DNA from 4 places in the Shewanella inventionis genome. Region 3 is predicted to be linked to each of the others. Evidence: predicted binding sites of a transcription regulator. Region 3 holds the regulator's gene; each other region holds the start of a gene.
The links. Region 3 encodes MetJ, which represses methionine synthesis genes. Its sites were predicted from a motif close to TAGACGTCTAGACGTCTA; they were not measured.

Region 1: the regulator MetJ is predicted to act here: its motif matches at 4,653-4,670, upstream of metH (methionine synthase).
Region 2: the regulator MetJ is predicted to act here: its motif matches at 2,478-2,495, upstream of msrA (peptide-methionine (S)-S-oxide reductase MsrA).
Region 4: the regulator MetJ is predicted to act here: its motif matches at 6,420-6,437, upstream of metK (methionine adenosyltransferase).

What each region holds. Positions count from the first base shown of each region.
Region 1 covers NZ_CP082926.1:1,546,346-1,554,082, reverse strand. The annotation lists gene cobO (cob(I)yrinic acid a,c-diamide adenosyltransferase) at 1-270, opposite strand, end outside; gene K8B83_RS07055 (P-loop NTPase family protein) at 591-833, opposite strand; gene K8B83_RS07050 (adenosylcobinamide-GDP ribazoletransferase) at 855-1,640, opposite strand; partial or broken gene K8B83_RS07045 (nicotinate-nucleotide--dimethylbenzimidazole phosphoribosyltransferase) at 1,650-1,921, opposite strand; gene K8B83_RS07040 (FecCD family ABC transporter permease) at 2,242-3,333, opposite strand; gene K8B83_RS07035 (ABC transporter ATP-binding protein) at 3,326-4,135, opposite strand; cobalamin riboswitch at 4,216-4,332, opposite strand; gene metH (methionine synthase) at 4,818-7,737, shown strand, end outside.
Region 2 covers NZ_CP082926.1:2,737,638-2,745,374, reverse strand. The annotation lists gene K8B83_RS12195 (thiamine pyrophosphate-dependent dehydrogenase E1 component subunit alpha) at 1-1,065, opposite strand, end outside; gene astE (succinylglutamate desuccinylase) at 1,253-2,296, opposite strand; gene msrA (peptide-methionine (S)-S-oxide reductase MsrA) at 2,516-2,995, shown strand; gene trxB (thioredoxin-disulfide reductase) at 3,396-4,349, shown strand; gene K8B83_RS12175 (GNAT family N-acetyltransferase) at 4,448-5,008, opposite strand; gene K8B83_RS12170 (efflux RND transporter periplasmic adaptor subunit) at 5,220-6,410, shown strand; gene K8B83_RS12165 (efflux RND transporter permease subunit) at 6,416-7,737, shown strand, end outside.
Region 3 covers NZ_CP082926.1:1,107,523-1,115,259, forward strand. The annotation lists gene K8B83_RS05055 (tetrathionate reductase family octaheme c-type cytochrome) at 1-119, opposite strand, end outside; gene K8B83_RS05060 (DUF3373 domain-containing protein) at 175-789, opposite strand; gene K8B83_RS05065 (IS5 family transposase) at 790-1,551, opposite strand; partial or broken gene K8B83_RS05070 (DUF3373 family protein) at 1,642-2,772, opposite strand; partial or broken gene K8B83_RS05075 (c-type cytochrome) at 2,917-3,246, opposite strand; gene K8B83_RS05085 (sulfite exporter TauE/SafE family protein) at 3,773-4,513, opposite strand; gene metJ (met regulon transcriptional regulator MetJ) at 4,579-4,893, opposite strand; gene metB (cystathionine gamma-synthase) at 5,106-6,269, shown strand; gene K8B83_RS05100 (bifunctional aspartate kinase/homoserine dehydrogenase II) at 6,361-7,737, shown strand, end outside.
Region 4 covers NZ_CP082926.1:4,402,198-4,409,934, reverse strand. The annotation lists gene K8B83_RS19795 (ABC transporter permease) at 1-387, shown strand, start outside; gene K8B83_RS19790 (ABC transporter ATP-binding protein) at 389-1,423, shown strand; gene K8B83_RS19785 (Dyp-type peroxidase) at 1,600-2,538, shown strand; gene argR (transcriptional regulator ArgR) at 2,632-3,102, opposite strand; gene K8B83_RS19775 (hypothetical protein) at 3,410-3,628, shown strand; gene K8B83_RS19770 (GNAT family N-acetyltransferase) at 3,632-4,174, shown strand; gene K8B83_RS19765 (hypothetical protein) at 4,230-4,586, shown strand; gene K8B83_RS19760 (GNAT family N-acetyltransferase) at 4,583-5,167, opposite strand; gene metK (methionine adenosyltransferase) at 5,238-6,389, opposite strand; gene tkt (transketolase) at 6,927-7,737, shown strand, end outside.

The sequences.
Region 1 (7,737 bases), 440 kb from region 3:
ACGCTCGCCACACGCCCAGGTGCCTTTGATAAACTGCACCACGGCCGCTTTATGCCCATGACCAACCGCGCGCGCAACGGAGCCAAAACCCGATGTCGATTTGCCCTTACCATTACCGGTAAGCACTAACAAAATACCCTTTTCATCTTGTGCTGCGGCAATTTTTGCATCAACTTCTTGTTTTACTTTTTGCTGACGCGCTTTATGGCGTTGTGCTTTAGTGGCATCAATTGCCTTAGTTTGCTCAGTTTTTTGATTATCGGTTGTCATATCTGTGTTCCTGTCAGTGTGCTCATATCCAAGTGCGCTTTTATTTAGGCAACAATACGCATGAAAGGCTATTCGTAGATCGGATTGTTGTGCAATTGGGTGTACATCGAGTGCAAGTGCAATGAAATGTTATTGCTTTAATGTAAAAGCAAGCCCGCAACCACCAAAGTCACTCTGGCAGCCTCTTGCGCAACGGCTTGAAAAACAGCCTGACTTTGCAACACATTTGCAGCTAAATTCGCCCATGGGGCTAAGCCTGAGCCCACATTTTACTGACGACAACAGACTCACCCCGCAATACATTGAACAATAACGATTTTTCACTGCCAACTGTTTAGTTCGACATCTAATAAATAGTTAGAGAGAGGTAAGTTGAAGCAGTCAATCAAGATGGCTTGTTGGTGTAATGCCCCGTTGCGCAAACGAGGCATTACACCCTGCTGATGCTTAATACGTGCAGGCATTTCAGGGGCTAGTGCAGTTGCAGTTGCCACATCAATACCCAACAACAGCTTACTGGGCGACACATTGCTCAGCGTACCGTTTTTTACCACTACGCGCACCGCCCAGCACCAAATGGTTCATTAGTTTAAACCCACCGCTAAAATCACTAAATAACAACACACTTCACTGATTTGCTGTGCAGCCCCTAATGTATCACCGGTATATCCGCCAATTTGTTTACGGAAAAAACCGCCCAACAAAATGCGCACCAACCACAAGGTAATAAACAGTACAAATGCCGCCACACCATTAAGCCATAGCAATACAAAAATGCCACTGGCGATTAAAATAAATAAATCATTTAAGTGTTGGCCTTGTGCTATCGGTTTAGGATTACTTGTATTTTCGTCGCGAACATATTGCTCACTAAAAATCAGGCTAGACGCTACAACCCGGCTTAATGTATGACCCGCAATAAGAGCACTTACCGCAGCCATTGGGCTGTATAACGCTAGCTCAACCAATAACTGCCATTTAAGCAATAACACCAAACCTAATGACAAGGCACCATAACTGCCCAATTGCGAATCTTTCATGATGCGCAGCTTGTCTTCCACCGTATGACCGCCGCCAAACCCATCAGCCGTGTCAGCTAAGCCGTCCTCATGGAATGCACCGGTCACTAGCACTCCAGCTACCATGGCCAATAAAATTGCGATGCTAGCAGGTAAAATGAGTTGCGCTAACCAAAACACTAACGCACAAATTAGCCCAATAAATAAACCGACTAACCCAAAATATCGGCTGGCCTTATTCAATTTATCATTATCTATGACTACCCAAGATGGTGTGGGGATCCGAGTAAAAAAACTCATCGCCACAAAAAATAAATTTAACTGCCGTAACCATTTTATATCGCCAGACATTTTGATCCCTTAAACCACATTATTAACGCCAGCATCAGCAACACTGGCCATTTGATGATAAAAATTCATTGTTGCCTGAATAAGGGGTAAGGCTAATGCAACCCATCTACCCTCTCCAAGCCGTAAACCCAACGTCAGCAAAGGTGTTGCTTGCCGTTGTTGTAACATTCTTTTGCGCCCTTGATCTTAGAATCATAAGCAAAGGCTGAATAATCGCTTGATTGTGGGGCTAATTTTACCGCAACTAACGCCGCAGCAGTAGCGATAAAACCCGCTATCAACAGTATTATTTTTTGTTCAGCCGCCAACCTTGTACACTTGCAAAACTGCCCAAATTTGCTTTAACCGCTTCTGCCAAGGTAATTTTAGTACGATGCAATTTAGTAGCTTGATTAATTAATTGTCACTTTTTTATTCACATTACATCGTCAATGCTTAACGGGAATACAGATGCATTGATTTATCACTGTGGCAATCCCTCTTAACGACAGTAAATTCTGTAATCAAATACTGCAAAACAAACACAAAACTGACGACAAAGACATTAACGCGAGATGGAATAAAAGGTCGTACATGCTCGTCATTTTCCTTGGCACTAAAATCAGCGGCGATGACGCAAAATAAATAAAAAGAACACACTGCCAAGTGCTGCCGTAATAATGCCCACGGGTAATTCTTGATTTGTTAACAAACAACGAGCAACAACATCAATCCACACCATAAACAAGCCGCCCACTACCGCGGTTAATACCATCGGCTGACGGCCAGAAAACAATAGCCTGACAGTATGGGGGATCATTAATCCAACAAAACCAATACCACCACAACTGGCCACCAGCACGGCTGTAATTAATGAACATAATAGCAGCATGCTTAGCCTAAGCTTAGCAACGTTTACCCCCAGGGTATGTGCACTCTCATCACCGGCTTGCAACGCCATAATTTGCCGCTTAAATGCCAGCATCACCAATAAACTTATCGTCACGGTTAAACTCGGTAGCCATAATTGCGCCCAACTGGCTTTAGCAAAGCTGCCTAAACTCCAAAACAGTACCGATGCAGCGGCTTGTGGGCTTGAAAAGTAAAGCAGCAAACTGGTTAATGCACCAAACAAAAATGAGGTAGCCACCCCCGACAACAACATACGCTCAACCTGACTAGAACGGCCAAAGCCTGACAACACAACCACAATAAGCACCGATAAACTGGCACCGATAAATGCTCCCAACGGAAGGCTTAGCATCGACCATGACCACCATGCATTGTCGCCTAACATTGACACCTGTAATACTCCGTCAAACCATTGAGACAATAAACCTGATTGACTAAACAACGAGATCACTAAAACCGCACCAAATGACGCGCCAGAGCTAATACCAAATAAATAGGGGTCGGCCAGAGGATTTCGAGTTACGGTTTGCAATACACTGCCAGCAATCGATAATCCCGCCCCAGCGACAAACGCCAACACAATACGCGGTAAACGCAGCTCTAATACAATACGTTGATTTAACGGACTAACCTCATTTGGGGCCAAGCCGTTTGCGGTAAACAAAGACTTAAACACGCTTATCACATCTGCAAAGTGAATATTAGCCGCCCCAAAACTCGCCGCAAAGATTGGAGTTAATATGGTGGCGAAAATTAAAAAACCGACACAATAGTAATAGCGATGTTGAAAAGCATTAATCATGATTTATCTCCTCTTTATTAGAGGTTTGATATCCATAAAAATAACTAATTAATGGCTTATGGTGTTGAGGATGTGAATTAACCTCGCAACAAACACCAAACACATCACTGATTTGGCGTTCTGTAAGCACCTGTGTGGGGTGTCCTTTGGCAATCAATTTCCCTTTGTCTAGCAGCAATAACTTATCACACATGGCACTGGCCAGGTTCAAATCGTGAATAGACGCAATCACACTGATACCGAGTGACGCAACCAATTCTAAAATTTGAATTTGATAACGAATGTCTAAATGATTGGTGGGTTCATCTAAAATTAATATCTGAGGTTGCTGAACAATAGCGCGGGCAATAAGCGCACGTTGTTTTTCACCGCCAGACAATTGCTCATAGGGTTGATGGGCATGCTTAATTAGCCCGACTTTACTCAATGCCTGCTCAATGAGCGCTTTGTCATCTGAGGTGGTTGCATCAAATAAACCTTTATGTGGCGTTAGTCCCATAGTAACCAACTGCTCTGTGGTGAGGTCAAAATAATGCGGAGTGTCTTGTTGCACTACAGCAATAGTGCGAGCTAACGCCTTTGGCGAATAAGCGGTTAAGTCTTTACCAAACAAATCAATATTACCGCCGCTGGGTAATATATAACGGTATAAACAACGTAATAAGCTCGACTTACCAGCCCCATTAGGCCCAATCAACCCCAACATTTGCCCTTGAGGTAAATTAAAATGAATGTCGGCTAAAATAGTTTTACCTTCAACTTGCCAAAAAAGATGATTAACATCTAAAACAGATTCAGACATGCTTCACACCTCGCCATGCCTGATTAATAGAAATACAACGCAACATACTCACTCCCCTAAGTCACCCGCTTAGGTATGGTTTTTAAGGGCATTTCAAGGCTGGTATCTGACTTATGAGCAAAGCCATTGCTCATTTACAGTTGCGGGCACAGTTTGGGCTTATCCCAATTCCCAATACCTTGAATTGCATAACGATTAAGGAGCTGTCATTAGCCCGGTTTGAGGCCAATACAATGTAAAGCTAACCTTGAATTGAGCATTATTTTCATCATGTTGCGCAGTATCTGTATCAACATGACTTGTTCAATAAACATCAAGCAATATCAAGTAACATCATAGCAGCATAGGTGAACGCCAGGTTAGCGAATAATGCATCTCTGAGCACCGCATTCAATGCATCGCCATCAAATAACACATCTAGTGACCATGAATGGCATGGGGTTCAAGCTCAGCCTGTTGCTATTTAGCTCGCTTCATTTAATTCAGCCTTGCTCTAGGAGTCTACATTCGCGTATTATGGACGTCTATACGTTTATATGTCTAAAATACCAATTCAAAAGATAATCATTTAGCAGAAAATCATTTCACTTAACAATGATTTTATCGCCCTACTCTTATCAAAATGGGGGTATGCTTATCTCAAACAAGGTATTTGCTACAAAGTGATAAAAAGGTAACTGTTATGGCGAAATCGACTTCTCACAGTCAAACACTTAAACAACTTAACGCATTGTTAGCAGAGCGTATTGTGATTTTAGACGGTGCAATGGGCACCATGATCCAAAATCATAAGTTGCAAGAAGAAGATTATCGCGGCGAGCGCTTTAAAGATTGGCATTGCGATGTTAAAGGTAACAACGATTTATTGGTACTCAGCCAGCCCGAGCTTATTAAAGCTATTCATGTTAAATACCTGCTCGGCGGTGCCGACATTATTGAAACCAACACCTTTAATGCCACCACCATCGCCATGGCAGATTACGACATGCAAGCCTTGTCTGCCGAAATTAACCGTGAAGGTGCCCGCATCGCTCGCCAAGCAGCTGACGAAGTGGCCGCACAAACCGGTAACCCACGCTATGTTGCAGGGGTACTTGGCCCCACTAACCGCACCTGTTCAATCAGCCCAGATGTAAACGACCCAGGCTTTCGTAATATTAGCTTTGATCAATTAGTGGAAGCCTACGTTGAATCAACCAGCGCATTAATAGAAGGTGGCGCAGACATCATTATGGTCGAAACCATATTTGATACTTTAAACGCCAAAGCCGCTTTATTTGCCATTGAAACCGTATTTGATCAAATTGGCGAACGTTTACCAGTGATGATCTCGGGTACCATTACCGACGCATCAGGCCGTACATTAACCGGCCAAACAACCGAAGCCTTTTACAACTCACTGCGTCATATTAAGCCGTTATCGATTGGCCTTAACTGCGCCCTTGGTCCAAAAGAGCTGCGCCCTTATGTAGAAGAGTTATCACGTATTGCCGAATGTTATGTGTCTGCCCACCCTAATGCGGGCTTACCTAATGAGTTTGGTGGTTATGATGAAACCCCAGAAGAAATGGCCGAGGTCATTATTCAATGGGCAGAAGCAGGCATGCTTAATATTGTCGGCGGCTGTTGTGGCAGCACGCCAACGCACATTAGTGCCATTCGTGAAGCGGTATTACGCCATGCACCGCGTACGCTACCTGAGATCCCCGTTGCTTGTCGTTTATCGGGATTAGAGCCATTAACCATTGATCAAAACTCATTATTTGTGAACGTCGGCGAGCGCGCCAACGTCACCGGCTCTGCTAAATTTTTACGCTTAATTAAAGAAGAAAAGTTTGAAGAAGCACTCGATGTAGTGCGAGAGCAAGTTGAAAATGGCGCGCAAATCATTGACGTCAATATGGACGAAGGCATGCTCGACGGCGCCGCGTCGATGACCAAGTTTTTAAACTTAATCGCCTCTGAGCCAGATATTTCTCGCGTACCGATTATGATCGACTCATCTAAATGGGACGTCATTGAAGCTGGCCTTAAATGCGTGCAAGGCAAGTCGATTGTTAACTCAATTTCGATGAAAGAAGGCGAAGAAGCCTTTATTAAACAAGCTACATTAGTGAAACGCTATGGCGCTGCGGCGATTGTGATGGCGTTTGACGAGCAAGGCCAGGCAGACACTCGCGCCCGTAAAACCGACATTTGTACCCGCGCCTATCGCTTATTAGTCGATGTAGTCGGTTTTGCGCCAGAAGACATTATTTTCGACCCAAACATTTTTGCTATCGCCACCGGTATTGATGAGCACGACAACTATGCCGTCGACTTTATTGAGTCCATCAAAGACATCAAAGCAACTCTGCCACATGCAATGATTTCAGGTGGTGTGTCTAACGTTTCGTTCTCGTTTAGAGGTAACAACCCAGTACGTGAAGCCATTCACGCAGTGTTTTTATACCATGCAATTCAAGCAGGTATGGACATGGGGATTGTTAACGCGGGCCAATTAGCCATTTACGATGACATCGATAAAGAGCTAAAAGACAAAGTCGAAAACGTGGTCCTTAATCTGCCTTGCCCAGTGGCCGACTCAAGCAACACCGAGCAGTTACTCGACATTGCCGAGCAATACCGCGGCGACGGCACGCAAGTGGCCAAAAAAGAAGACTTAGCCTGGCGTAGCTGGCCCGTTAAAGAGCGCCTGTCTCATGCTCTGGTTAAAGGCATTACCGAATTTATCGACGAAGACACCGAAGCTGCGCGTCTTGAAGCCACCCGCCCACTTGATGTGATTGAAGGGCCATTAATGGATGGCATGAACGTAGTTGGCGACTTATTTGGCGCCGGCAAAATGTTCTTACCGCAAGTGGTCAAATCAGCCCGGGTAATGAAAAAAGCCGTCGCCTATTTAAACCCGTACATCGAACTTGAAAAAGTCGAAGGCCAATCGAACGGCAAAATCTTGATGGTTACCGTAAAAGGCGATGTACACGATATTGGCAAAAACATTGTTGGCGTGGTGCTGGCGTGTAATGGTTTTGAAGTATTCGACTTAGGTGTGATGGTGTCGGTTGAGAAAATTCTCGAGGCGGTAAAAGAGCACAATATCGACATTATTGGTATGTCTGGATTGATTACCCCAAGCCTAGATGAAATGGTCCACAACGTGAAAACCTTCCACCGCGAAGGCTTAACCATTCCAGCCATTATTGGCGGTGCAACCTGCTCTAAAATTCATACCGCAGTGAAAATTGCCCCACATTACCCACACGGTGCCATTTACATTGCCGATGCTTCGCGCGCTGTGCCTATGGTGTCAAAACTGGTTAATAATGAAACCCGCCAAGCCACCATTGACGAAACCTACGCTGAATACGACATTATGCGTGAAAAACGCCTGTCGCAAACCAAACGTAAAACCATCGTATCGATTGAAGCGGCTCGTGAAAACCGTTGCAAACACGACTGGGAAAACTACACCCCATTTACGCCTAATGTACTTGGGCGTCAGGTGTTTGATGACTATCCGTTAGAAGACTTAGTGGAGCGCATCGACTGGACACCCTTCTTTAGAAGCTGGGAACTACACGGCCATTACCCTGAAATTT
Region 2 (7,737 bases), 1.6 Mb from region 3:
GATTTCATCAAGCATAGGAATAGGTAGTTTTTCGGCCACTTTTACTGCCGCTAACACTTCTTCACGGTAGCGTTCAAATAATTTGGCTTCGTCAGCTTCGCTGATCCAACCTTTATTAATCATCCACAATTTAAAGCGTTTAACCGGATCATGCTGTTGCCATTTGGCTTCTTCATCTTTTGAGCGATAACCTGACGGGTCATCTGATGAAGAATGTGCCCCTAAACGATATGTCATGGCTTCGATGAGTACTGGGGCATTATGCTCTAATGCATGGGCACGCGCCTGTTGTGTTGCTGCAAGCACCGCTAGCATGTCGTTACCATCAACACGGATTGTGTGCATACCATAACCAACACCACGGCTAGCAATGCCGTTACCCGCAAACTGCTCTTCTGTTGGTGTTGAAATGGCATAACCATTGTTACGGCAAAAGAAAATAACTGGCGATTTAAGTACTGCGGCCATATTTAAACCCGCATGAAAATCGCCCTCTGAGGCAGCGCCTTCACCGAAGTAACAAATAGCGACATTACGTTTGCCTTGTAACTTCATACCGTATGCAACACCTGTTGCCTGTGGAATTTGCGTTGCCAAGGGTGATGAAATAGTTTGATAATTCAGTTCGCGGCAGCCGTAATGGATAGGCATTTGCCGGCCTTTACCTAAATCTTTCTCGTTACTGAACATCTGATTCATAAATTGTTCAGTGCTAAACCCGCGATAACGCAATGAGGCATGTTCACGGTATTGAGCCAAAATAACATCGTCTTTATCAAGTGCTGCTGTACTGCCTACTATTGAGGCTTCTTCACCGGTACAGGTCATGTAAAAACTAATACGGCCTTGACGTTGCGCACCCAACATACGCTCGTCTAATACTCGAGTAAAAACACAAGTATCAAAGATTTTTTCGGCTAAAGTCTTGTCGATAACTGGCAGAACCGCATTTTCATAGGTGGTGCCATCTGCTTGTAAAATTCGCAAAATGGGAATGTGCAATGACGCTTTGTCTAAGAAGCTGACACGGTGCACTGTTTCATTGGTCAGTGGTGCGTTGCTCATATTATGCTCTTATTATTGTTAAGCCATGTTCAACATAAACATGGCTTTATTGATACTATGCAAGTAAACATTACGTTAACGTAAACTACCTATCAATACTTACTCTCACTCTAAACGCATTTTACTCACAATTAACATGTATATTTTGCTTTACGACTACAACTTGAATACATGTTTCTGAGTATCTTCAGTTTGATTGGGTATTGATAATATTCTCGTTTGGCGCTGGCACTAGGCATAGCACCGTCCGTTGCCCAATAGGCACATTAGCATTAGGAAATACAATAGCCTCTTGTGGATGTTCTACCACAATTTGCTGTCCGCCCTCTGTGGCCAATACCTCACCTTGCTTGAAGGCACTGAAATTTTCGGCATCATTGGCAAAATTAAAGGCAAAGTCATCGAAATGCTTATTTATAGAGCGAGAAACCTTGTACAAATTGACTTTACTCGAATCGAATTCAATCGGAGCAAGAGTGGTTTCAGTAATTAGTTTTTCAAGCATAGTATGAGTTTGGCTAAAACGACTCATATCATTTTGACCAAACGGCATCACTTTACCGAGCTCTACGGTAAAGGCATCTGCGTTAAATTGTTCTGAAGAGTAATAACTAAAAGTGGTGGTAGGTTCATGATGAAACAAAATCGTGTCGACACCACATGCCGCTAAAAACATAATTTGTTCTGCGCTGTAAGCGCGGCCTGGTCGATAAGGATAGATGGCAAATTTTTCATGCTTAGAAGCACGGATCGCAGTATGCAAATCGTAATGGATGCGTTGACGATCATTATTGGAATTAAAGAAATCAGCTACGTATTGTTCAAGTGCTTTTGCACGATGACGTTCAGGATGCGTTAAGCCCTCACCTTTTGAATGCGCGCCACTGAATAAGCGATTCATGTTTTCATCGATAAACCGGGTTTGATTGATAATAGCTGCGGGATTGCCAATTAAAAACAGTACGCGTTGCTTAGCCATGATGCGTTGAGTGAGCAGATCTTTAATGATTTGATTGCATATTTCTATGGGTGCGGTTTCATTACCGTGAACAGCACATGACAATACAATGTCTTTGGTTGCATCTAACGGGGTGAAAACTATTACACCTGTGTCCCATACATCTACACGGGTATGATCCCCTAGCATAAAGTCATAGGCGCTTGGCAATTGATTGGGATTGGCTAAGGTATAATCTAAAAAATCATTGTTTATCAACAGGTCAGATAACACGATGAACTCCTTGTCTCATTATTATGTGGCACATTCACTCACGTACAGTTGAGCACGTTAGATTAATAGCCTATTTGCGCGGATTCTATCATAGCCACAATGTATTTTATTGTTGCTATAAGTTAGATTTATTTATTAATAAAAGTTTGCTTGCAAAAATCGTCAACATTCAACACAATTACAGCCATCTAGACTTCTAAACTGTTTTAAGGGTACATCATGGCGTTAGCAACATTTGGGGCAGGCTGTTTTTGGGGCGTTGAATATTTTTTCAGAGAAATTAATGGCGTAATTAACGCAACCTGTGGCTACATGGGTGGTAAAGACAGTGCTACTACCTACAAAGAAGTCAAAACAGGCACCACTGGCCATGCTGAAGTTGTTCAGGTTGAATTTGACCCAAGCATTGTAAGCTACAATGATTTATTAGATACATTTTGGAAAAACCATAACCCAACCATGCTCAATATGCAGGGCGGTGACATTGGTACTCAATATCGCAGTACTATTTTCTTCCATGATAAAGAGCAAAAAGCACTTGCTGAAAGCTCAAAGCTGGCGCTCGCGCGCAGTGGAAAATGGGGTCAACGTCATATTGTGACTGAAATTGTACCGATACAAACATTCCACATTGCCGAGGAATACCACCAGAATTATTTAGAAAAAAATAATTTACCGTCTTGTCATTTAGTGTATTAAACGCTGAAAATTAACTTTGGTTCGGTTTGCCGGAATTTCGGCGGATGTAAGATCAACATCAAGACGTGTTGATCTTACAAAGAAACTTGTTGTTCATTTCTAAAAGCCATCGGCTCTACAGTGTCGTTATTGTGCATAAAAAGTCGATAACGATGTCAATATGGCCATCAAACACAGTTTAAAGGGTTGTGTAAAACAGATCCTGCTTTGTTGAGCAAATGACGCTTAGATTGCCAGACAATTCCCTCGTCGCGCTTTATCTGTTTTATCTTGAACAATATTATTTACACAATAGATTAACGCAATCGATTTACTACCGTTAACTTCCCTTTACCCGCCGATGTAAATTCCATACAATCCCATGCAAATTGCTTAAGGCATGTTATCGGAGAATAAAATCATGAGTGAAGCTCGTCACGTTAACCTATTAATTTTAGGTTCTGGCCCTGCTGGCTATACCGCTGCGGTTTATGCTGCGCGTGCAAATTTAAAACCTGTAATGATCACAGGTATGCAGCAAGGTGGTCAATTAACCACTACGACTGAAGTTGAAAACTGGCCAGGCGATGCAGAAGACTTAACCGGTCCAGCATTAATGGAACGCATGCAAAAGCACGCTGAAAAGTTTGACACTGAAATTATTTTTGACCACATCAATGAAGTTAATTTAACTGAGCGTCCTTTTCGTTTAAAAGGCGACAATGGCGAATTTACCTGTGATGCATTAATTATTGCAACGGGTGCTTCTGCTAAGTATTTAGGCCTTCCATCTGAAGAAGCCTTTATGGGCCGTGGCGTATCAGCTTGCGCAACTTGTGACGGTTTCTTTTATCGTAACCAAAAAGTTGCGGTCATTGGCGGTGGTAACACCGCAGTTGAAGAAGCACTTTACTTAAGTAACATTGCTTCTGAAGTTCACTTAATTCATCGCCGTGATAGTTTCCGTTCAGAGAAAATTCTGATTGACCGCTTAATGGACAAAGTGGCTAACGGCAATATCATTTTACACCTAGACCAAACCCTGGAAGAAGTGACAGGCAATGATATGGGTGTAACGGGTCTTAAAAAGAAAAGCACCAAAGATGGCTCAATCACAGATTTAGAGGTTGCCGGTGTATTCGTTGCTATTGGTCACAGCCCTAACACAGGTATTTTTGAAGGCCAATTAGAAATGAACCACGGTTACTTAAAAGTAAACAGTGGTTTGCAAGGCAATGCGACACAAACCAGCATTGAAGGCGTTTATGCATGTGGTGACGTAATGGATCAACATTACCGTCAAGCAATTACCTCTGCTGGCACAGGTTGTATGGCTGCATTAGATGCAGAACGCTACTTAGACGCAAAAAAGTAATTATCAAACTGACTTAACATGACAAAAAGAGCAGACTTTCTGCTCTTTTTTTGCTTCGCAATAAGCGCTTTCAAATAAGATGCTCACAACCACAGGCTTTAAACTGTTTTTTGATAAAAAACAGCCTCAGTATCGCCTAATGGATCTCGGTGAATTCGTTTGTACAAAAAAGTCATGCCAAGCTTTTTCATAATCGCAATTGATGCATGATTATCTTCAACCGCTATCGCACTTACATGGGTCACATCACCACAAGCACTGATTGCCTGCATTACTGCCTTCGCCGCTTCTGTCGCGTAGCCTTTGCCCCAACAGTCATATTTAAAGCGCCAGCCAAGTTCAATATTATGTAGTTCAGGTTGGGTGAAAAAATGCATTGGCCTGACTAAAATCCACCCCAAATACTGACCACTCAATTGGTATTTATCATTTTCAGCGCAATCTAGCGCTTCAACTTTCCACAAACCCCAACCTTTTGCGGGATTTAAATACTGAGCTAATCTTGGCAACATTACAGTATCAATCTGATTTTGTGTGGTTTTAATGCCCCCATTGAGAAAGTGCATAACCCGTTCATCTTGATCTAATTCATACATCAACGCACCGTCATCAAGACTCATTAATGACAGTGTTAAACGAGGTGTATTAGGGATCTGCATGGATTTATTCCTATTTTGGCTAAAATTAAACACTGTCAATTTAAGCTAAAGAAAAAGCTGAATCGACTGTTTAGCTTATTTTGAAACACAAGTTTACACATTGACACAACATAGTCGAAACATATCGATTAATATAAACAATAGAAAAATAGATTAATTGCAAGCCATTAAGGGTAACACTGCAATCACAAATCATTTAAAAGGAAGCATTGTGGCGACTAAAAAACAGATTATTTTACCCATTATTGTATTGGGCATTGGCATTGTTGGGCTTGTTGGGCTTTCTGCACTAAAAAAACCACCTGAAGAAAAACCTGAAATAGATAGCACTCCGCTAGTATCGGTTGAAGAAGTAATTTATCAACCCATGACCTTTGAAGTCAGCTCTTATGGTGTTGTTAATGCAAAATACATGACAGACATCGTTGCCCAAGTCGGCGGTGAAATTATTTATTTAGATCCCAACTTTGTTAAAGGTGGATTTGTTAAAAAAGGCGAGATTTTAGCTAAAATCGATCCAAGTGATTACCAATCAAGCTTACTAGACGCACAAGCAAGTATCGCTTCATCGCAAGCTTCGTTAGTTCAAGAGCGTGCAAATGCTGAGGTTGCTATCCGTGAATGGGCAGATATCACCAACAGAGAGCCAACGGATTTGAGTTTGCGTAAACCGCAATTAGCACAAGAGTTAGCAAAATTAAAAAGCGCAGAAGCCAGCTTAAATAGAGCCAAACGCGACCTAGAGCGAACCATCATTCGTGCTCCTTATGATGCATTGATAGAGGCCCGAGAAATAGGCTTGGGTTCATTTGTGAGCAAAGGCAGCCCTATTGGCAGAGTATTAAATACCGACAAAGCCGAAGTGCGCTTACCCATTGCAGACAAAGAAATGCAATATTTAGTCGATAAAGGCGTCAATGCTAATGTCAGTTTATCGGGTAATTTTGCCGGCAGTAAACAGGCATGGACCGGTAAAATTGTTCGCAGTGAAGGGGTTGTTGACAGTAAAAGCCGCATGACTTATTTGGTTGCCGAAATTGACGATCCATATGGTTTATCAACGGGTAAAAATGAATTGCGTTACGGCACTTATGTTACTGCAAATATTGAAGGGTTACAGGCCGGTAGTGTTGCTGTTGTGCCTCGCCACCTTATTGTTAACGGCGCGGTGGCTATCATGGACGCAGAAAAGACCCTTAGGTATAAACCCGTCACAGTTATCCGCCAGGACGGTGCTAATGTCGTAATAACGCAGGGCTTAGAGTCTGGCATGCAATTAATTACCTCCGCACTTGATTACCCCGTTGATGGCATGAAAGTCGCCCTACCCGAAGACCGAATTCTGCAAAAAGAGCCGCCAACAGAAAAAGATGACTCTGAACTTGCGATGGAAGGTGAATAACAATCATGGCTGATACTCACAAAGGTCTTATAGCTTGGTTTGCCCGCAACAGTGTGGCGGCAAACTTGCTAATGATCATTATTTTATTAGGCGGTTTATTAACCGCCAGCACCATTAGAAAACAATTTTTTCCTGAAGTAGAAATCAACTGGATTGAATTTAGCGCTGTATATCCGGGTACCGCCCCACAAGAAGTGGAAGAAGGTATCACCATTAAGATTGAGCAGGCTCTTGAAAGCGTCCAAGGCTTAAAACGGGTTATCACCTATTCGAACCGTAATATGGCTCAGGGTTATTTTCAGGTTGAAGAATCTTACGACCCATTAGTGGTATTAGATGAAATTAAATCTGAAATTGATTCAATCTCTACCTTTCCTGCTGACATGGAGCCGCCGAAAGTTGAACGGATTAAGTTTCGTCAGGAGGTGATGTATTTAAGTCTTTACGGTGACATGTCTGAGCGCCAACTTAAAGATTTAGGCGACAAAATCCACAACGAAATAATGCAACTACCAAACGTTAATATTTCAGAGTATTACGGTGGTTTAGGTTATGAGATCAGCATCGAGGTCAGTAAAGATAAACTGCGTGAATTTGGCCTGACCTTTAACGATGTTGCCCAAGCGGTTCAGGGCTATTCACGCAATATGTCAGCCGGCCAAATTAAAGCTGAAAATGGCTACATAAACCTGCGGGTTCAAAACCAAGCTTATGTTGGTTATGAGTTTGAAGATTTACCATTGCTAACCCTAGATGATGGTACAACATTATCGTTAGGCGATATCGCTGTGGTTAATGATGGTTTTGAAGAAGGTATTCAATACTCTAAATTTAACGGTAAAAACTCAGTTACTTTCTTTATTGGTGCAGCTAAAAACCAAAGTATTACCGACGTTGCCGCCACCATAAAAACCTATGTAGAGAAAAAACAAAAAGCGTTACCTCACGGTGTTAAGCTTGAACCCTGGGTTGACATGACCTACTACCTCGATGGTCGATTAGAACTCATGCTCGATAGCATGAAAAGCGGCGCAGTATTGGTATTTTTAATGCTAGCCCTGTTTTTACGTGTTCGTTTAGCATTTTGGGTCATGATGGGCTTACCTGTTTGTTTTTTAGGTACCCTACTCTTTATGCCAATGGCTTTTATTGATGTCACCATCAACGTGATCAGTTTATTCGCGTTTATTTTAGTGCTCGGTATTGTGGTAGATGATGCCATCGTGATGGGGGAAAGTGCCCACAGCGAATCAGAAGATCACGGCCACAGTGTCGAAAGTGTTATCCGCGGCGTGCAAAAAGTCGCTATGCCAGCCACCTTTGGTGT
Region 3 (7,737 bases):
TGGCTGGTGACCTCGGGGCCATTGGTAAAGGGACCTTGCAGTGCCTCTTTATGATTAAAGGCAGCTTGTGCGCTACTGCTTAGCAATAGTGTCGCTGCCAGTGCGATGAATGTTCTCATGATGTGTGTCCTTACCCCTGAGCGTTCACTCAGGGGGGCCAATGTGAAGTTCAAGTTAGAAGTTGATGGTCAGTGATGCGTTAATGTCGTAGGCGGTGTCTACTACTGGCAACATTGAGTAGGCCGTTCCGGCAATCACATCGTCGACTTTTTGTGGTGCGCCAACAGGAGAACCACTGCCTGTATATTCATAGTCGTAATACAAACCGGCTAGCTTGATAAACATTTTTGGATTAATATCAAAGATATAATATGCTTCTGCCACATGACCGCGAGTGGCTAGTTTACTGCCTATTGGGTCGTCTTGTGCCTGAGTAAACGGGCTCCAGTATTTAGAACCATAGTTATATTCAAGTCCAAATTTGCCGTAAGGTGCTGGCATTTGCATACCCACATAAACCCCATAACCGTCTTTTGTATCGCTGTCGACAGTCTCTGTTGGTACCATAATGATTTCTGTACCTGTGCTGTTAAGCTCAGCCTCAAATACGGCATCACTTAGCATGCCGCCAAACATACCGGTATTACCGCTAGGCTCTGCTCTGGTCCAACCGAATGAGGCAAACCATTTCATGTCTTCATCTGATTCATAGGCATAACCTAGGCCACCAAGATACATGTCGCCAATGACGTCACTAGGGTCTGTTGATCTTTGCTGTACACATTTTATTCAACAATACATCGGCAGCCACATTATAGTAAACGCCAGTGATACCATACTGGCGTAATTTCTTGCTAACTTATCATATCTTGTTGATATTGCTCGGAAGTGCTTTATCCTCGCGAAAGCATTCTCAACCAAATGTCGATACTTGTAGAGACACCAATCCATGCTTTCTTTGTCGATATCTTGCCCATAATTTCGCTTCGGTATAACGGTTTTGCCACCTTTAGAATTGACATATGCCCTTAAAGCGTCGCTGTCATAGCCTTTATCAGCGATAAATACGTTGACCTCCTTAAGGTGGTCAACAAGACTCTCGGCACGAGCAATATCATTTCTCTGGCCTTCTGATAGCTCGAAATAGATTGGTAATCCACCGCTATCCACGACCAAATGAATTTTCGTTGAGTTACCGCCGCGACTCTTTCCAATACACTCATTATCTGGTGTCGCAGCTCCTGCGCTATGCTGATGAGCTTTGACTATTGAGCCGTCTGCAAACACCCAATCATAATCGGAAAGTTTTGATAACTCTTTGAATAGTATATCTAACAGGCCTTTTTTAGACCACAGATTAAAGCGACGATAAACAGTGCTCCAGTCCCCAAACTCTGTTGGAAGATCACGCCATGGAACTCCTGTTCGCAAGCGGTAAAGAATTCCTTCAAAGGTCATTCTATGTTCAGATTTATTATAGATGCGGCCAGTGTTCTTCATCAGTTGAAGTAGCTTTTGCCACCACTTATCAGTTAGCATTAGTCTCGGCATGGTATGGAGTTATCGTTTATTTTTGGCGAAACAAATTATAACGCCTTACCATGCTGCTTAAAAAGCCATCACGAAAGATCAACAGACCCTAGGTTGTACTCGAGTGACAAAATTAAAGTTTTCAAACTTTTGCATATCTTGGTACATGGTTGGGGCAAAGATACTCGCGAGTTGCGTGGGGAATGCCATGGTGCCAGTAAAGCCATCATTAACATCTTTGGCACCGAATAAGGTGAACTGTAAGAAATGATTACCGTCATTAAGGACGTCGATATTAAATCCGCCTAGATGGGTGTCTTTGGTGATAATGTCGCCGAAGAGTTCGCCGTTGCCGTATTGTGATTCAAAGCCTTGGCCGTAACAAAAACGGACGGTTTGACCTTCAATGCCGGTAATATCGGTTAGATCATAACCTAGGGTTGCGCCGTCGAAGTTAAAGTTAACTAGGTGGCCAGAAGGGGTGCCGCCACGTAATTCATTTTCGCGGTAGTGGCTTGGTGGGCCGTAGGTTGAGGGGCGACGACCAATCGACAGATAGGCGCCACTACCATTGATGTCTTTCCAGTTGAAATAGGCGCGTTCAACTTTCAGTTCGTCACCACTTGTGCTGCCGCTGCTGGTGCCATCCATGGTGAAAGAGTTCCAAGAGTCGAACACTTTAACACCGGTAGAGTCGCCCCAACTTTTATACATGGTTAGGCGACCTGCAAAACTGACGTTGTCCCACACTTTGGCATTAAGGTTGAGACGAAGGCGTGTTGTGTAAAAAATATCATTATTAATATCTTGCTGTGTGGGGGTGCCTAACGCCATTGGCATAATTCCCTGAAGCATGCCGCTTTGAAACGCGGTGGCTAAGTCTGGGTTGGCGGCCATCATTTGCCCTAAAGGCGAGCTTGCACTGCTTGGATCACCAAACTCTCCTGCCATAGCTTTAGCGGCAAAATCAGAAAAGTTAACATTAATGGCTGGGTTCCAAGTGACATTTTGATAGTGTAATGAATGAGCTCGAGTTCTAAAATCTCCGGTAATTTCTAATCTGTCTAATGCGCTGTGGCGTTCTGTTTTGTCTACGCGTGAATTTAAATAGTCTAAATCTTCAGAAATATCCGCTAGTTGTTGTTCTAGTTCAGCAATTTTTTGTGCATCGTTATCGGCAGCCAAGCTTGCACCACTCATAAATAATGCATTGGCGACCAGTATAGAGATAAGTGTTCTCATGATGTTTCTCCCCATATTTGCTTGATATTTAATCAAATAAGCAAATTTTGGTTGTAAGGTTCCCTGAGGCTAAGCCCCACCGTTTGTGCTATTGGGTTGTTAAATGCTGTCTGCTTTTATCTAAAAAAGGTTGTCAGCATGTATTTAGCCGCAGGTTGCTGGCTGGTCAGAGTCGGCCGCATGGTCATATAAAAACTGTTGAATATCTTTCAGTTCTTGTTCAGACAGTGCCTCAAAAATAGCTGGTTTAGCTTTATGCTTGTCGCGTGTAAAGAAACGATCCCATTGGCTCATGGTTTTGCTCATTGGGGTGAGTTATGGACCTTCGCTATTGGCAGTGTGGCAGGCTTTACATTCTTTTTTATAAAGGTGTTTACCTTTTTTAGGGTTGCCACCATCAGCAGCCATGGCCTGGCTACCAAGAGATAATGCAATGGCGATCGCGATACCAACTTTCATATAAGTGTTCATCATCTTTATCCTCTTAGGGCTTTTTATAGGTTGTACGTTAGCAATAGTTACTATTTCTTTGCTGTAAACAATGTTACCTAAAAGTGAGTAGTGTTAATTTGAGGTAGATCAGATCTATGAGAAAAATCTAATTGAAAAAAAGTTAATTGAAAAAAATCTAATGAATAGGGTGTGATCAGGATCGATTGTTTCGGCATTGACGAAGTGATAGGGCGTACTTGGGTCTGTTCATCTTTGCAGATTGAATTTTGTTCGAGTTAAAAACGTGTAAATTGAGACGAACGGATTGATGCCTAGCCATCTAAGCAACTCTTTATTTGCAAAGAGTCATTCAACAAAGAGTAAAACGTTTTTAGCCGAACCCTTTGGGCAGCGTTTATTGGCCATTTTTAGTGCGGTATCGACTTTTTATAAAGAATAACTGCACCTCAAAGTCTCTGCTGCGCAGTTATATATGAGTAATGGGCAACAATTTGCTGCAAAACAACCTTGAAAGATCAACAGACCCTAAAAATTCAATGAGAACACTTTAGTGAATGAGCGCACTCATGGATTTTATCGCGAGCACTGTTGCGCTGATACTGCATAATACTAATGTGGCGATGCGGGTTTTATTTTTATCGATATGGTTAATGAGCAAGCCGGATACAAGGTAGCCGCCAATCACGGATGGTAATAACAGTAATGACAACCACAGATGTTTTATCTCAACCAGGCCGACGACAGCTAAAATTGCAAACGCAATGAGCGAACTGAACACAAAAAAGGCTGACAATGCGGCTCTAAATTGGTTGGCATCTTGCCCGGCGAGCAAAATGGCCATAGGTGGACCACCGATGGCGGCGATATTACCAAAAATGCCTGAGAATATACCTGCAATAAATAAGCTTATTCGGTTAATTGGAGCGGTAATTTTGTAAACACTGAGCATAACGGCAATGTATACAATGGCCGCAATAATTAACCCGAGTATGGCTTGTGGGGCAAACAGTAATAAGCCTGCACCTATAAATCCACCGGGTATTCGGCCCAGTAAAGCATATTGCAATCCATTAAATTGCAGGTGGCCGCGTTCTCTGAATAAGGTCATTGCTGAAATGGCAAATCCCATCACAATGATGGGAACGGGGACAAGTTGGGGGTTAACAATATAGAGTAAGGGGCTAGCAACAACGGCTAACCCAAAACCAATTAAGCTTTGGGTTAGCGCGCCAAAAAAAACGATTACTGATGCCAGTATCAACGTTGATGGTTCGATAAATGACATCATTTAATTCTCTATAAAAACATGACTGCTTCTTGGGCAGTTTCAAAGTCTATTGATTAGCGTAAGTGTTATTCGAGCTCTTCCCACTCGATACCCATTTCATCCATCAACTTTTTCGCTTCACTAGGAATGCTATCAGGCTCATCTTTTGATAAGTCGCCGTCATTTGGTAATGGTTGTCCTGTGTATGCATGCAAAAACGCTTCGCATAGCAGTTCACTATTAGTGGCATGTCGTAGATTATTTATCTGACGACGAGTCCGCTCATCTGTTAGTACTTTTAATACTTTTAAAGGGATAGAAACCGTAATCTTTTTTACTTGCTCATTTTTTTTGCCGTGTTCGGCATAGGGGCTGATATATTCGCCATTCCATTCAGTCATTAACTTACCCTTAACGATAAATACGGGGCAGATTTTAACCCCTTACAATCTCTAGTCAAATTATTGCTACTATTTCTTGACGATTGCAAATAGATTTCTTTATGTTTAGACGTCTAAATGGCTAAAACTGGTTGACGAACTCAGGTCTCTTAGGTAAATTTGGACGTCTAGACATCTCTTGAGTGTGTTTGCGAAATTTTTTAGGAGTCATTATGACTAAGTATCAAAGCGCCACAATGGCTGTTCGCCAGGGTATTGAATCAGACACACAACATGGAGCAGTGGTTCCACCCATTTATTTGTCGACCAATTATTCGTTTGATGGCCATAAAAATCCGCGCGAATTTGACTATAGCCGTTCGGGTAATCCAACACGTAACATTTTAGGTGATGCGCTCGCCAACCTTGAGCAAGGCGCTACAGGGGTCGTGACCTGTACTGGTATGGCTGCAATCACCTTAGTAACCAGTTTACTTGGCCCAGATGATTTATTAGTGGTGCCACACGATTGCTATGGTGGCAGTTACCGTCTGTTTACCAATTTGGCGAAAAAAGGCCAATTTAAATTAGTGGTGGTCGATCAAACCGATGCTCAGGCATTAAGCCGGGCAATTGCTCAAAAACCCAAAATGGTATGGCTAGAAACTCCGTCAAATCCTTTACTGCGTGTCGTTGATATCGAAGCTATTAGCCGTGCTTGCCATGACGTAGGCGCATTAGTGACAGTAGATAACACTTTTTTATCGCCAATATTGCAGCAACCATTATTGCTCGGAGCTGACATTGTTATTCATTCAACCACGAAATACATCAATGGCCACAGTGATGTGGTAGGTGGTGCGGTTGTGGCTAAAGACCCTGAATTAGGCGAGCTGCTACATTGGTGGTCAAATACCTTGGGGTTAACCGGCTCTGCGTTTGACAGTTATTTAACGTTACGCGGTTTGCGCACACTTGCTGTGCGTATTCGTGAGCATCAACGTAATGCACAACAAATTGTTGCACTACTTAATGCCAGCGATGTAGTTGCTAAAGTGTACTATCCAGGTTTAAAAGACCATCCAGGTCACGAAATTGCGGCAAAACAACAACATGGGTTTGGTGCTATGTTAAGTTTTGAATTGCAAGGCGGCGAAGCAGAAGTAGTGGCGTTTTTGGGAGCATTATCTTTGTTTAGTGTTGCTGAAAGTTTAGGCGGGGTGGAAAGTTTAGTCGCCGTTCCAGCCACGATGACCCACAGGGCAATGGATGCAGAAGCACGCCAAGAGGCTGGCATTAAAGACACTTTATTGAGACTATCTGTCGGCATTGAAGATGCGCAAGATTTAGTTGCCGATATTAACGCCGGTTTAGCTGCCGTAGCAGCAATAAAATAGCTTAATTTACGTTTATATTAGCTGTAGTTTTGTAGAAACAAAGTAAAATAGCAGCCGCATTTAAAAGTCGTAGTTGTTTAAGGAGTGCGCAATGGCGCGAGGTCATTTACATAAGTTTGGTGGTTCTAGTTTAGCTGATGCTGATTGTTATCGCCGTGTTGCCCATATTTTGCTCACTCATGGTAACAGTGATGATCTTGTGGTGGTGTCTGCTGCCGGTAAAACCACCAACTTCTTATATAAATTATTGAGTTTGCGTGATAGCGGCCAACTTTGGCAAGAAGAGTTGCAAGTATTAATTAGTTACCAACAAACATTAATTGAGCAATTATTGTCAAATGAACAGGCACGTGATTTGCGTGAGCGTTTATCTACAGATAAGTCGCAACTTGTTAGCCTATTGTCGTTAGCACAGCTTAACGATTATCAATTAAATCAGGTTGTGAGCTTTGGTGAACGTTGGTCTGCGAGATTAATGGCGGCTTTACTGCGCGAAACTGGCGTAGCCGCTACGCATGTTGATGCATGCTCTATTTTGGTTGCCGACGAAGGTGCTGTGCCTAATATTTTAGTGCAAGAGTCGCGCGATAAAGTTCAGGCATTATTAGCGTTGCACCCACAAGAACGCTTAGTGATCACTGGATTTATTTGTGCCAACCGCCAAGGTGATACTTTATTGCTAGGCCGCAATGGTTCTGACTTTAGCGCTACGTTAATTGCCAGTTTAGCTGACATTGAGCGTGTAACGATTTGGACCGATGTTGAAGGGGTGTTTAATGCTGACCCTAATAAAATCAACGATGCTAAGTTGTTAAAAAGCATGTCATTAGCAGAAGCAGATCGCCTTGCTCGCTTAGGCTCTCCTGTTTTACACTCGCGCACATTACAACCATTATTTAATACCGAAGTGAGTTTAGCGGTACGTTCAAGTTATGCGTCGCACACTGACTTTACGCTCATTGCTCCTTTAAGCTCATCAGCCAGTGCCCCCGTGGTCACCAACTTAAATGAAGTGGTGCTGTTTAGTTTTAAAATGAACACCAATCTAGCTCCTTTGTTAAGTCTTCTCGATGCAGCAGGTTTAACCCCTCTGGCATATTGGGAATTAGCTCAGCATAAGTTTGAATTGGCATTTACCCTAGAAAGCCAAAAACAAGTACAAGCCCTATTAACTAAACACGCTGAACAATGGGCCATTGAAGAGTTAACAATACAAACAGATTTGGGATTAGTTGCGTTAGTCAGTGCAGATGCGCATCATTTTAGACGTAGCTTTGCTCGATTATTAAGCCGTGATGCGAAACCCATTTATCAAGACTCGCTTAGCTTGGTCACGCTAGTGCCACAAGCACAGGTAAGCTTATTAACTCAAAAAGTCCATCGTCGTTGTGCTGGCCCTAAAATGCGAATTGGTGTGCTACTGCTTGGTGTTGGCAATATCGGTGAGGCCTGGATTGATTTATTTAAA
Region 4 (7,737 bases), 1.5 Mb from region 3:
GTTGCTCTGATATTTGCTTTTTGTGTGCGCTTTGTTGCTATTGCAATAGGGAGTTTAGAAAGCAGTTATAAACAAATTTCGCCGTCACTTGATATGGCAAGCATCACACTTGGGCATTCGCCAAGGCAATTATTAAGGCGAGTGCATTTACCATTATTGCAAAAAGGCATGTTTGCTGGGGCATTACTTGTGTTTATTGAAAGTATGAAAGAGTTACCCGCAGCGCTCTTATTGCGCCCTATTGGTTTTGAAAACCTGGCAACATATGTTTTCCAATTTGTGTCTGATGAAAAGCTAGAGCATGGTGCATTAGCTGCAATTGTAATTGTGATCGTTGGGCTAATTCCTTTGATTTATTTGAATCGTTCTTTGGAGCAGTCACACTAAGATGTCTACGTTAACCATTAGTAATGTCAGCAGCGATTATCAAGGCCATGTGATACTTAATCAGTTAAGTTTAACGCTGCAGCAAGGTGAAATTGTTGCCTTATTAGGTCCAAGCGGTTGTGGTAAAACGACATTGTTAAAAGCCATTGCTGGTTTGCAAGGTATTAGCCAGGGCTGTATCAGCATTAATGGCCAGGCGCTAAGTGGTGACAGTATTTTTGTCGCCAGTGAACAGCGTGGTGTAGGCATGATTTTTCAAGACTACGCATTATTTCCTCATCTAACCGTTGGCGAAAATATTTTATTTGGTGTTAAAGGGCTCGATCGCTCAGCGCGTCAAACTCGGCTTAATGAAATGCTTGAATTGGTAAAACTCGTTGGTTTGTCTGAGCGTTATCCCCATGAACTTTCTGGTGGCCAACAGCAACGCGTATCCATTGCCAGAGCACTGGCATATAAACCTGAGTTGATGCTGCTTGATGAGCCGTTTTCAAATATCGATGCCCAAGTGAGGCATGAGATGATGCTAGAGATCCGCAGTATCTTAAAACAACGTAATGTCAGCGCTGTTTTTGTGACTCACAGCAAAGATGAAGCGTTTGTGTTTGCCGATAAACTGGCGTTATTCGAACAAGGCAAAATTGTTCAGCATGGTAATGCTGAGACTTTATATGCCAAGCCTAGTAGTCGTTATGTTGCTGACTTTCTTGGGACCACAAACTATATTGCTGTGACCATTAAAAGTCACTTGCAGCTAGAAAGCCCGCTCGGGACGTTAACGAGTAGCTGTGAATTAGATCAAGCTGTGGGGGCAACAGGACAATTACTATTAAGGCCGCAACAAATGGTGTTGCAAGCCGATGATCAAGGTGAGGCCAAGATTATCGATAGGCGATTTTTAGGTACGGTATGTCATTATAAAGTCAATCAAAACGGGGTTAATTTAGAAGTAAGTAGCCCTGTTATGAACTTTACTCCTGGGCAACGAGTCTCGCTGACTGTGGTTGAACATCCATTGGTGGTTTTTAGTGATTAATTTATGCTGAACTTATAGGGGATTTAGCTAATCAATATAAATGTGAGTACTCTTCAAGTAATTTGCCGTCATTTAAGCTAAAGTGATTTGGCTTATTAATACCAAATCTAATATCATCAATTTGTTAAGTTATAAGCATTTAGGCCGACAAACAGTATTAAGGTAGGTGAGTATATATGGGTAACCAAGTTATGCCTCGTGAACAGTTAGGAATTTGCGCAGAAGGGAATTTACACAGTGTGTACTTGATGTTTAATGCCATCGATGGCGTTGAAGAGCAGCTACGCCCATCGATTGCTAATGTTGCGCAGTATATTTACGAACTCACCGATCAGTATGCTGACAGTGCTTTTAATGGTTTTGTTGGAATTGGTGCTAACTTTTGGGATACATTTTACCCTGAAGCTCGTCCAGCACTGTTAAAGCCTTTTCCTGCTATGAATGAGGGAAATAGAGATGCACCCGCAATGGAATATGATATTTTTGTTCATATCCGTTGTGACCGTTACGATATTTTGCATTTAGTGGCCAATGAAATTAACCAGATGTTTGAAGACTTGGTTGAATTGGTTGATGAAGAACGAGGTTTCCGTTTTATGGACAGTCGGGACTTAACCGGTTTTGTTGATGGTACTGAAAACCCAAAAGGGCGTCATCGTCAAGAAGTGGCATTAGTGGGTAATGAAGACCCCGAGTTTACCTCTGGCAGTTATGTGCATGTGCAAAAGTATAAGCATAATCTGAGCAAGTGGCATAGATTACCTCTTAAAAAGCAAGAAGATATTTACGGCCGAACCAAGGTTGACGATATTGAATATAACTCGGAAGATAAACCGCTAACAAGCCACACTAAACGGGTAAACTTGAAAGATGAGCAAGGCAAATCGTTAGAGATATTGCGCCAAAGTATGCCTTACGGGTCGGTAAAAGAGCAGGGGTTGGTGTTTATTTCGGTATGTCGTACACCAGAGCATTTTGAAAAAATGTTGCGTAGTATGGTGCACGGTGATGCACACGGTAATCATGATCATTTGATGCTATTTACTAAAGCATTAACCGGTTCGTCTTTCTTTGTGCCGTCTCTTGATTTTTTAACTCAATTTGACGATGCGTAGATAGAGTAAGAGATCAAAAAAGCAATGCCATTGCATTGCTTTTTTGATAATTCATGTTGCAACATTGAGAGAGTTGCTCAATGTTTTGAATTTTTATTCGCTATAATTGAATAATGATTTAACTGTTTCTAATGTATCATCAATGGTTTTGATACTGGCAGGGCAGATGAAAATCGTGTCATCACCTGCAATCGTGCCTAAAATGCCTTCAGGTTTACCTATAGAATCGAGCAAGCGGGCGATAAGTTGTGCAGCTCCTGGGCTGGTTCTTACCACTATCATTGCCTGGTTATGGTCAACGTCGAGCACTAAGTTCTTTAATGGGCTACCGGCAGTTGGCACACCGAGCTCAGCGGGAAGACAGTAAACCATCTCTTGTTTAGCGTTGCGTGTACGTACCGCGCCAAATTTGCTAAGCATACGAGACACTTTTGATTGATTGATATTACCGAATCCTTCGGCTTGTAGCGCATTAACAATCTCGCTTTGGCTTCCAAAACGCTCTTCTTTTAGAATCGCTTTAAAAGTTTTGACGAGCTCATCCTGATTTTTTGTCGCTGGCATAATGATATTTCATCTTATAGTTGTTATTCAAAAAACTTGCACATTTTGAATAGATCTCCTTGTTAAGTCAAGAAAGAATCAGATTTTATGAATAAAAATTCAATTCAAAAGTGGAATGTTATACTGACACTTTGGCGTGTTATGCCCATTAGTAACGATAGCGTTAAGCAAATGAGTTAGCCTTGTGCGCACAGCGCTTAACGCGTGCATAATTAAAAGCGTTATACTATTTGTTTTTTACAATAAGATGGATAATGGATTATTTGTTTGTTTAACGACAATATCTAACCCCTTGATGAGTACTGCAATGTTAAAAATACTTAAAATGTTACACCTAATTGGCATCATCATGTTATTGGTGGGCGTGTATTTATACCTTAATACCACGTTTGGACAGCAGGTCAGTGGTATGTTGGTGATTGCATTACTCATTGGTATTGGTACGTTAATTATGTCGCCATTACCTGTTGCACTTGTTATTGAGTGGGCTCAAAAGCAAACATCTTCAGACAATTCAAAGGAATAATCATTGTCTTTTATTATTCGTAAAGCCGTATTATCTGATAGTAGTGACATTGCTTTTTTAGAACGTGTTCATGTTACAGACGAACTCAGCGGCCGACACAGTGATTTGCATGCTCACCCAATGACGGTTGGTGAAGTTAAGCAACTCATTAATCAGCACTGGATAATCGTTGCCGAACATCAAGGTGAGATTGTCGGTTACGTTATTGCTGCCAAATGGGCCTTTTTTGCCTCGCAACCTTTGTATCGTTATATTATTCAGCGCATTAAATTTGCTGATTTTGATGGCCAATCGTTATCAACAACCAATACTTGCCAGTATGGGCCTGTGTGGATTAGTCAATCATATCGCGGTAAAGGTATTTTTGAAGCCTTGGTTAACGAGCTTAAATTGGTTTTAAAAGAGCGTTATCCATTTATAGTGACCTACATTGCGGCCGATAACCTGCGTTCATTGGCTGCACATAAAAACAAAGCAGGTATGTACCTTATTGAGCATTTTTGTTTCGAGCAACGCGACTATAAGTTACTGGTGTCTCAAACATAGCCAGCTTTGGGTGTTATAGGATATTGTTCTGGATAATTGTGGTAAGGAGTGTTTGATGGTAACTGGTTTTGATGCGCTTTTTAGGCCTTACTTAACACTGACTTTGTCGGCATTTGATAACATTAAACTTGTTGTTGCTGTGTTGTCTGATGCCAATGAAACTTACCAATGTGTCGAGGCAAAGGTGCAGCCGCCAGGATCTTGTAATGTTATGGCCAGTAGTTATTTTGTCTGCTGGAATAATCAATGGATATTTTGTGGATTAACGCGCGCCTATTCTGCATCGATTAGTTTATTTACAGATGTAGAACAAATCGACATGGCATCGATAATACCTGTTTCTATTCCTGTGATGACGATGCAACAAGTTGGATTTATGTGCGTAGAAAGCGCGCATTTTGATCACTGTTAAGCGATATCGCTTGGACATTGTAATTGCATCACAATCAGTGGGCGATCATCGTTGTGGTAGCGCTGGTGAAGTTGAGCAATCTCAGCGGGTAGATTTGCCATATTTTGCTGGCTCACTAATTGAAATTGCTGTTGCTGATACAGTCGCTGCAGGCTGATATTGGTAAATAAAAAGCATTTTTGTGGTGTCAATGCAGGAGCTATAAAGTTAAGTAGTTTTGTTGCAAGGGCTTTTCTGCGTTGTTCTGGTGCGACAAGTAAGCCACTAATCAATTGATATTGACCCAGATGTTTTATTCTAACTGCGGCAATGATGTTACCAGTTTTTGTAACTTCAGTGTCTGATATTACAGTTGAATCTGCCATATTGTGCTGGTCTGCCAGCTGACTTTGAGTGTTGAATGTTGTGGCTTTATGCTGATAAATAACGGCAACAGACTCTTTGAGTGAGACTCTGGCATAAGCCATGTGTTGGCGGTAAAACAACTTAACTGCCGACCACTGCTTTTTTTGCTGCAGTGAAGTAGCATGTTGTTCATATTGAGTGGGTAAGTTAGTGTCTACCCAGCGTATGTATATCATAATATTGAGTGTTCTAATGCTAACAAAAAACCGCCATAAGGCGGTTTTTTGGTAAAAGACGGAAGGTTTATTATAAACCTGCGTCTGCACGTAATGCTTCAGCTTTGTCTGTTGCTTCCCATGGGAACGCATCGCGACCAAAGTGACCATATGCGGCTGTTTGCTGGTAGATTGGACGGGCCAAATCTAGCATTGCTGTTAACCCGTATGGGCGAAGTTCGAAGTGTTGACGTACTAATTTAATTAATACTTCTTCAGACACTTTACCAGTACCAAAGGTTTCAATACTGATAGAGGTTGGCTCTGCTACGCCAATAGCGTAAGACACTTGAAGCTCACAGCGATCAGCAAGACCTGCGGCAACAATGTTTTTAGCTACATAGCGGGCTGCATATGCTGCGCTGCGGTCAACTTTTGATGGGTCTTTACCAGAGAAGGCACCGCCGCCGTGACGCGCCATACCGCCGTAGGTGTCTACAATGATTTTACGACCCGTTAGACCGCAATCACCAACAGGGCCGCCAATCACAAAGCGGCCGGTAGGGTTAATAAAGTATTTTGTGTCTTTATTTAACCACTGTGCAGGTAGCACTGGCTTAATGATGGTTTCCATTACGGCTTCAATCAAATCAGATTGAGTGACGTCTTCACGGTGTTGAGTTGATAACACAATGGCATCAATACCGATAATTTTGCCTTCATCGTATGCAAAGGTAACTTGGCTTTTTGCATCTGGGCGTAACCAAGGTAATGTGCCGTCTTTGCGCACTTCTGACTGACGTTTCACTAATTTGTGAGCATAAGTAATAGGTGCTGGCATTAATACGTCGGTTTCATTGCTGGCATAACCAAACATTAAACCCTGATCGCCTGCGCCTTGCTCTGCTGGATCTGCGCGGTCAACACCTTGGTTAATGTCTGGAGATTGCTTACCAATTGCGTTTAATACAGCGCATGAATCAGCATCAAATCCCATATCTGAATGGGTATAGCCAATCTCACGTACGGTTTTACGGGTAATTTCTTCAATATCGACCCAAGCAGAAGTGGTGACTTCACCGCCAACTAATACCATGCCTGTTTTGACATATGTTTCGCACGCAACACGAGCTTTTGGATCTTGCTCAAGGATTGCGTCTAATACCGCATCAGAAATCTGATCGGCGATTTTATCTGGATGACCTTCTGAGACCGACTCAGAGGTAAACAAGTGCTTTGCCATAATTGGAAAATCTCGTTGGTTGCATTTGAATATACGTCTAGACGTCTATTTTAGTCGAAATCGAATTCGATAACACCCCCCAATACGAATTTAAGTTAATAATTGTGCATTAGTTCAGAAATATTTTTGTCAGTGTCGAGCCTTGTTTAGCTGTATGACCAGTTAATATCATGACTATTAAGTAGTTATTGTATTTTTTATCTAATTTATCACTGGGCGTGTTGGCCAAATTTGAACAATATTTTTGTTTGTTTTGTTCATTTTTTATTGAGATAAAAGCACACACTTTAATGCGTTTGTGGTGATTTTTTATTGAGTGTCAATAAATCATTACTGCAAGTAAGAAGATAGAAAAAGTGGTTATTCAACAAATAAAGCCAAACTATTTATGGTAAATGTGCGCGCTAATGGATCTTGTTAGCAAAAATGACGCTTTATAAAGTAATCGGAAAAATTTTAATTTGCGTCCTATCGCCTAGTAGGGGAAAATGCCTATCCACAATTGCCGTTAGATCTCACAAACAAGCAGGAGAGAGCATGTCTTCTCGTAAAGTACTCGCTAATGCCATTCGCGCCCTTAGTATGGATGCCGTTCAAAAAGCTAATTCTGGTCATCCAGGTGCCCCAATGGGTATGGCTGATATCGCTGAAGTGCTATGGAATGATTTTCTAAAGCATAACCCGAATAACCCAAAGTGGGCTGATCGCGATCGTTTCATTTTATCAAACGGTCACGGTTCAATGCTTATCTACTCTTTACTGCATTTATCGGGTTATGAATTACCTATTGAAGAGCTAAAGCAATTCCGTCAATTACATTCAAAAACGCCAGGTCACCCAGAGTATGGTTATACACCAGGTGTTGAAACCACCACTGGTCCATTAGGTGCTGGGATCAGTAACGCTGTAGGTATGGCGATTGCTGAAAAAACCTTAGCAGCACAATTTAACCGCCCAGGTTTTGATATTGTTGATCACTACACTTATTGCTTCTTAGGCGATGGCTGTTTAATGGAAGGTATTTCTCACGAAGCCTGTTCATTAGCTGGCACTTTAGGCCTAGGTAAGTTAGTGGCATTTTGGGATGACAACGGTATTTCTATCGATGGCCATGTTGAAGGTTGGTTTACCGACGATACGCCTAAGCGTTTTGAATCATACGGCTGGCATGTGATTGCCGGTGTTGATGGTCATAACCCAGATGCAATCCGTGCCGCCATTGAAGAAGCTAAGTCAGTGACTGACAAGCCATCAATGATTTGCTGCAAAACCATTATTGGTTTTGGTTCACCAAATAAGTCTGGTAGTCATGACTGTCACGGTGCGCCATTAGGTGATGCTGAAATTG